3 regions of the Bacillus sp. URHA0034 genome follow, and region 1 is predicted to be linked to each of the others. Evidence: riboswitches for the same ligand, from Rfam matches in the RefSeq annotation. Region 1 holds a riboswitch; each other region holds the start of a gene.
The links. A riboswitch is a leader RNA that binds a small molecule or an ion and turns the genes downstream of it on or off. The one in region 1 is predicted to bind glycine.
Positions count from the first base shown of each region.

Region 1 (2,275 bases):
CATATTCCTTAAAGCTTGGCTGTAAGGCTTCTTTGAAAGCAACCGCCTTGGCTGCAATGATGTGCATGTGCGGGCCGCCTTGTATCCCTGGGAACACTGATTTATTAATAGCTTTTATGATCTCTTCATCATTTGTTAAAATAATGCCACTGCGCGGGCCTCTTAACGTTTTATGCGTAGTGCTCGTTACAACATCGGCATAGGGAATCGGAGATGGATGGAGTCCGGCTGCTACAAGTCCTGCAATATGCGCCATATCGACCATCAATTTTGCGCCGACTTGATCAGCAATTTCTCTAAATCTCGCAAAATCGATCTTTCTAGGGTAAGCACTTGCCCCTGCAATAATCAATTTCGGTTTTTCCTGTTTCGCAATTCGCTCGAGTTCATCATAGTCGATCAATTGAGTATCTTCTCGTACCCCATAGGACACAATTTCAAACCATTTGCCTGAAACACTTACAGGGCTTCCGTGAGTTAAATGACCGCCCTGTGAAAGGTTCATCCCCATCACTTTATCACCAGGCTGAAGGAGGGCGAAAAATACAGCAAAATTTGCTTGTGCACCCGAGTGTGGCTGGACATTTGCAAATTTGACACCAAACAGCTCTTTTAGGCGATCAATCGCTGTTTGTTCTGCTACATCGACCACTTCACATCCTCCATAGTAGCGCTTCCCTGGATAGCCTTCCGCGTATTTATTGGTCATCACACTTCCCATTGCTTCTAACACATCTTGGCTGACAAAGTTTTCAGATGCAATCAACTCCAAGGTTTGAAGCTGGCGATGCTGTTCTTTCCTAATTGCTTCAAAAATGGTTGAATCATTTTGTTGTAATCCCATTCCTACTCCTCCTTGAAATATGCTCAAGCTACCCTTCGGTGTGTGTCGAAATAGAAGACTCATCTGCTTCATCATTCCAAGTTATTAATAGTGAAACACTGCTTTTTTTGCACGCAAAAAAGGACAGCAGAAGGGTAGCTAAAAGCTTCATTATCCCTTCTCTGTCCTTTTACCTGAGAGTTTAGTTCCGTTTAGAACATTCCCCTTTGGTGGCATATATTGATATGCGCTCTCCAGAGTTGCGTCCAATTGTGGTTCCATCTACCTGAGAGATTAATTCCAAGGGTTTTTTTGGAACTTGCTCCTTCGGTGGCGTGTAAAAAGTGCACTCTCCCACAACTGTCATCCGCTCTATTTTTTTGTTATTTTCAGAATAGTTGTTAAAGGAATTCAAGTCAAGCGTTTTTTGTTTATTTTTTGAAAACGGTAACATTAATGAAAAAATATGACTGTCCTTGGTGATGCTAATTAGTTTTCTGGTATAGTTTTGTGATTCGCTTGTTCGACTTGATTTGAATTCATACTCCGTATCTTATAAATAGCAATCAGCAAAATAAACCAGACTGGCGTAACAAACAAGGCAATACGGGTATCTTCCGCTAAAGCAAGCACGACAAGAACGAAGGCTAGGAAAGCAAGGATCAAGTAATTGGAAAATGGATAAAGCGGTAATTTAAATTGGTTGACTTTTGCCAGGTCGGGTCTTGTTTTACGGTATTTTAAATGGCTGATGACCGTTATTCCCCAAATAAAGATGAAACATACAGTTGATATACTTGTAATGAGTGTAAATACTCCTTCTGGCATAACATAGTTTAAAATAACAGCAATTAAAATTACCACAGTTGAAAAGAACAAGGCATTTGAAGGTACTTTTCGTGACGTAAGTTTAGCAAATGATTCAGGTGCATTTTTATCTTTTGCAAGTGAATATACCATCCGGCTAGTACTGAAGACCGCACTGTTACAGGCTGAAGCCGCGGATGTTAGGACGACAAAATTGACAATTCCGGCAGCAGCTGCGATACCAACTGCAACGAAGACTTGGACAAATGGGCTTTTCGCCGGATTTATGGCGTTCCAAGGATAAATGCTCATGATGACTACTAGCGCACCAAGGTAGAAAAGAAACACGCGAATGGGGATATTATTGATTGCCTTCGGGATGACTTTTTCCGGATCTTTGGTCTCACCTGCTGTAAGTCCCACCAGTTCAATTCCTACAAAGGCAAAGACAACCATCTGGAAGGATAATACAAATCCATTGATTCCATTCGGGAACATTCCCCCATGTTTCCATAAATTCGTGAAAGCGGAAGGTCCGGAATTAGTAGAGAAGCCTTTAAGGATCATGAAAATACCAACTACAATCAGGGCAACAATCGCGATGACCTTGATTAAGGCAAACCAGAATTCCATTTCACCAAAAAG
Region 1 is NZ_JBWCDK010000002.1:5,336,455-5,338,729, reverse strand. It holds gene glyA (serine hydroxymethyltransferase) at 1-844, opposite strand, end outside; glycine riboswitch at 996-1,091, opposite strand; gene ACZ9EE_RS27940 (amino acid permease) at 1,313-2,275, opposite strand, start outside.

Region 2 (2,275 bases), 650 kb from region 1:
GGCATATTCGGTTTTAATAAGCGCAAGACCAATATTTCGCTTCAAAGTTGGCGACTGTGTTCCTGTAGTTACTTCACCGATACGTTCTTCGCCTTTATAAACAGGGTATCCATGGCGTGGAATGCCACGGTCAATCATCTCGATCCCGATTAATTTCCTAGTTATACCAGTCTCCTTCTGCTTTTTTAACGCTTCCTTCCCGATGAAGTCAGCTTCCTTATTTAACTTCACAGCAAAAGCAATTCCCGCTTCTAAGGGAGTAATTTCGGGGGATAGCTCTTGTCCATAGAGTGCTAGGACAGATTCAAAACGCAGGGTATCACGTGCCCCTAATCCGCATGGAAGAACTCCGTCTTGTTCTCCTGCCTTTAGAATGGCATTCCAAAGGTCAACAGCATCGACAGCATCACAGTAAACCTCAAATCCGTCTTCACCGGTATATCCTGTTCTGGATACCAGTGCCTTTTTATCGTTTAAAATGACCTCTTGCTGAAATTTGAAGAAGCCAATTTGACTTAAGTCTGTATGTCCAGCGAGCTTTTGCAGAACTTTTTCGGCAAGCGGTCCTTGAAGGGCAAGCTGGGCTGTCTTGTCGGATAAGTTATCAAGGATGACCTCTCCTTCTAGATGGTCCATAAGCCATTTATAGTCCTTTTCAATATTGGAAGCATTAACGACCAGTAAATAATGATCGTCCTCCATTTTATAAATAAGTAAATCATCGACGGTTCCGCCATTTTCATAACACATCGCCGTGTATTGAGCACCGCCATTTTTAATTTTTGAAATATCATTAGTCATCATTTTTTGTAAAAATGGTAAACTATCTTTCCCTTTAACTTCTACTTCACCCATATGAGAGACATCAAACAGACCTGCTTTAGTACGGACCGCTTCATGTTCTTCCTTAATGCTGGAAAATTGGACCGGCAGTTCCCACCCTCCAAAATCGATGGTCTTCCCTCCGTATTCTTTATACACTTCAAACAGCGGAGTACGTTGTAATTCAGTCATCCATTAATCCCCCTTATTTATGAACCAGGTTTTTTAACATAAAAAAGGACAGAGACCTCCCTATGAATATAAGAAGGTCTCTGTCCTTGCACCAGAAAGTTTACCTAAAGCGGTTTTCCCCGTGGGTGGCTGCTAATATTGCAGCGCTCTCCAGAGCTGCGTCGAACAAGAGTTCTTTTGCCTGAGAGATTCACATTTCTGCTTGCTCCTTCGGCGCTACGTCCCGTAGTCTCTCCCCTTGCTGTCATCCGCATTATAATAATTTTTTATTTGGTAATACTAATTATACTTAAAAAATAAATTACTTTATTAAAATATTTAAAACATTCTAAGCTATTATCATCCTATCATTAAACTATAACATTGGGCAATAAATTTATAGAAAATTAAAACACCATTATCCCTTTTGATTGGCAAAAAGACGTGACACAACACTGTATGAAAAGGAGCTGTAATGATGTCAGTTGAAATTGAATTTGATTCCTCTTGGCAGGATGATTTTTTACATAGAATAGACAACGATGGTCCGTGGGGCAATTGGGAGCTTTTTAAACTAGCAATCGATGTGGAAAAGCATTTGGTTATCCCTGAGTTTGAAGGCTTGCAAGCTCCAAATCATCTTCCTAATTTAACACCTCTGCCACATCAGCTTGAAACAGCAAAACAGGTGATTGAAAACATGAATGGTAAAGCCATTCTTGCTGATGAAGTAGGACTAGGAAAAACAATTGAAGCAGGATTAATTCTAAAAGAATATATGATCCGCGGCTTAGTAAAAAAGGTGTTAATACTGGTCCCGGCTTCTTTGGTTACCCAATGGGCCATTGAGCTCAATAGCAAATTTTTTATTCCCGCTATTACGCAAAGGAAAAGCTATGTCTGGGAACAATGCGACGTCGTGGTTTCTTCGATTGATACGGCCAAACGAGATCCTCACCGGGACATTATTTACAAGCAGGACTATGACCTCATTATCATTGATGAGGCCCATAAACTAAAAAATAACAAAACGAAAAACTACGAATTTGTCCAAAACCTTAAAAAGAAATTTTGTTTGTTATTAACGGCCACACCTATCCAAAACCGAATCGAAGAAATCTTTAATCTTGTTTCCCTTCTAAAGCCTGGGCACCTGGGCAGTGAAACCGCCTTTTATGAAAAATATAAACGGGATGCCCGTTCGTTAAATGATGATGAGCATTTAAAAGAATTAGTGAACAAGGTCATGATTCGGAATCGCCGTGCCGACACTGGTATCGAA
Region 2 is NZ_JBWCDK010000002.1:4,688,634-4,690,908, reverse strand. It holds gene gcvT (glycine cleavage system aminomethyltransferase GcvT) at 1-1,014, opposite strand, end outside; glycine riboswitch at 1,174-1,262, opposite strand; gene ACZ9EE_RS24565 (DEAD/DEAH box helicase) at 1,472-2,275, shown strand, end outside.
Region 2: another riboswitch for glycine. It lies ahead of gcvT (glycine cleavage system aminomethyltransferase GcvT); the one in region 1 lies ahead of glyA (serine hydroxymethyltransferase).

Region 3 (2,275 bases), 4.8 Mb from region 1:
GCACTTGATACCATTGGCTACTCCCCAGCACAAATCAAGCATATCGTTAACGAAGCGGTCGTTATCGCCCATCAACGCGGAGCCCAAGTTACAAGCTATGAAGATTTCCGTGCCGCAATGGAGACCTATGAATGGGGGCTTAAACAGCCGTTAAGGTCCATGAGTGAAGATGAAAAAAGGAATGTTGCTTATCATGAGGCTGGTCATGCCGTCGCACAGTTCCTGCTTAAGCCTCATGCACGAGTATGGAAAGTAACGATTATCCGCAGGGGCGGTGCACTTGGTCTTGCAGCTACTAAGCCAACGCATGAACGATATAATCGCACCGATAAAGAAATATTAGCGGAAATCCAAGTATGTTTGGCAGCACGTGCGGTGGAAGAGGAGTTTTTAAATAAAAAATTAAACGGGGTTACTTCCGACTTGAGACAGGCAACAGAACTAGCCGGTGCCTATCTAGGGATTGTCGGTATGGGTGAGGAATTGTTCAGCTGGCTCGCCGTCGGTTCGCGCACAGATGGTCTTAGAGCGCTGCGCGGCAAAATCAATGAACTCCTAAAGAGTGAAATGACGAAAGTAAAGAAGCTTGTGAATGATAACGCTGATTTTGTTCACAGAATTGCTGAGGAGCTTTTAAAGCGTGGCGATCTAACCGGCGAAGAGATTGAGCATATCTATGTCGGGCTGTATGGTCAAAGCCGAGCTGAAGTTCTAGAATCACAGAATCTAAATTTGCTCGATGCCCCATCTGAGGAAAAAAATGAGTAGAGGAGATTAATGCATTTGAGGTTAGAACTCATCAAGACATCGAAGAAAGTGTCTCAATATGCAGAATATCAAAAATAGATGGTGTTATTCACCATCTATTTTTGTGGGTAAAGCCGGTCTTCCGGGTAAGGTTCTTAGCAGATAATTTTATATGTTGACAATTAGAACAAATACTACTAAAATAATAAATTATTCAGCGATAGTTTGAAATTGATTCACTTTTTCAAACTTACTAACTACATATTTAGCAAGCTATGATTGCTATGGATCACACTATAGCAGGAGCAGCTTCTGGAGAGACCGCACACTTGCGGCGCCGAAGGGTTCACAATCTCAGGCAAAAGGACAGAAGAGTACGAAGACTATTTATTATTCTATCCCAAAAGAGTAATAGATAATTTTTGTTATTCTTACGCCCTGAGAGATTGGAGATATTCCAGTCTCTTTTTTATTGGTTTGCTTCTTGTTCATTGCTTCACAAGTACAAGAAGTACTATTACTACCATTAGGGGGAGTTTTAAGTGGCACAACAAGAATTAAAAAGGGATTTAAAAAACAGACACGTACAACTGATTGCGATTGGCGGTACGATTGGAACAGGGTTATTTTTAGGTTCAGGCAGGGCCATACAGTTAGCTGGTCCATCGATTATGTTTGCCTATGTAATTGTCGGCATCGCCTGTTTCTTTGTAATGAGGGCTTTAGGAGAACTTCTTTTATCAAAAGCAGGTTATAAATCTTTTACAGATATTGCGGAAGACTACATTGGACCATGGGCCGGATTTGTAACGGGGTGGACGTATTGGTTTTGTTGGATCATGACAGCCATGGCGGATATTATAGCCGTTGGTGTATATGTACAATATTGGTTTAATATACCGCAATGGGTTCCAGCCATCGTCTGCCTAGTACTATTATTAGGTTTGAATTTATTAACAGTGAAACTATTTGGCGAATTAGAATTTTGGTTTGCTTTAATTAAAGTCATTACGATTCTTGCTTTAATCGGGATAGGAGTTATTTTATTAGTCATAGGGTTTAAAACAGATGTGGCTGCCGTTTCAGTAAAAAATATTTGGGAATATGGCGGACTATTCCCACATGGTGTGTCAGGTTTCTTACTTTCTTTTCAAATGGTGGTATTTGCCTATGTAGGGGTTGAATTGGTGGGTGTATCAGCATCGGAAACATCAAATCCTCAAAAAAATATCCCGTCAGCGATCAATAAAATTCCGTTAAGAATTCTATTTTTCTATGTGGGAGCACTGTTTATCCTTTTATGTATCAATCCTTGGACACAATTGAATGCAGAAAACAGCCCTTTTGTAAAGACATTTAGTTTAGTAGGAATTCCGATTGCGGCAGGAATTATTAATTTTGTTGTCTTAACATCTGCAGCATCGGCCTGCAACAGTGGTTTGTTTTCAACCAGCCGAATCTTATTTAATTTAAGCTCTAAAGCCCAAGGTCCATCCCAATTTGCAAAATTAAATAAAAATCATGTACC
Region 3 is NZ_JBWCDK010000002.1:579,568-581,842, reverse strand. It holds gene ACZ9EE_RS05080 (AAA family ATPase) at 1-768, shown strand, start outside; glycine riboswitch at 1,050-1,127, shown strand; gene ACZ9EE_RS05075 (amino acid permease) at 1,290-2,275, shown strand, end outside.
Region 3: another riboswitch for glycine. It lies ahead of ACZ9EE_RS05075 (amino acid permease); the one in region 1 lies ahead of glyA (serine hydroxymethyltransferase).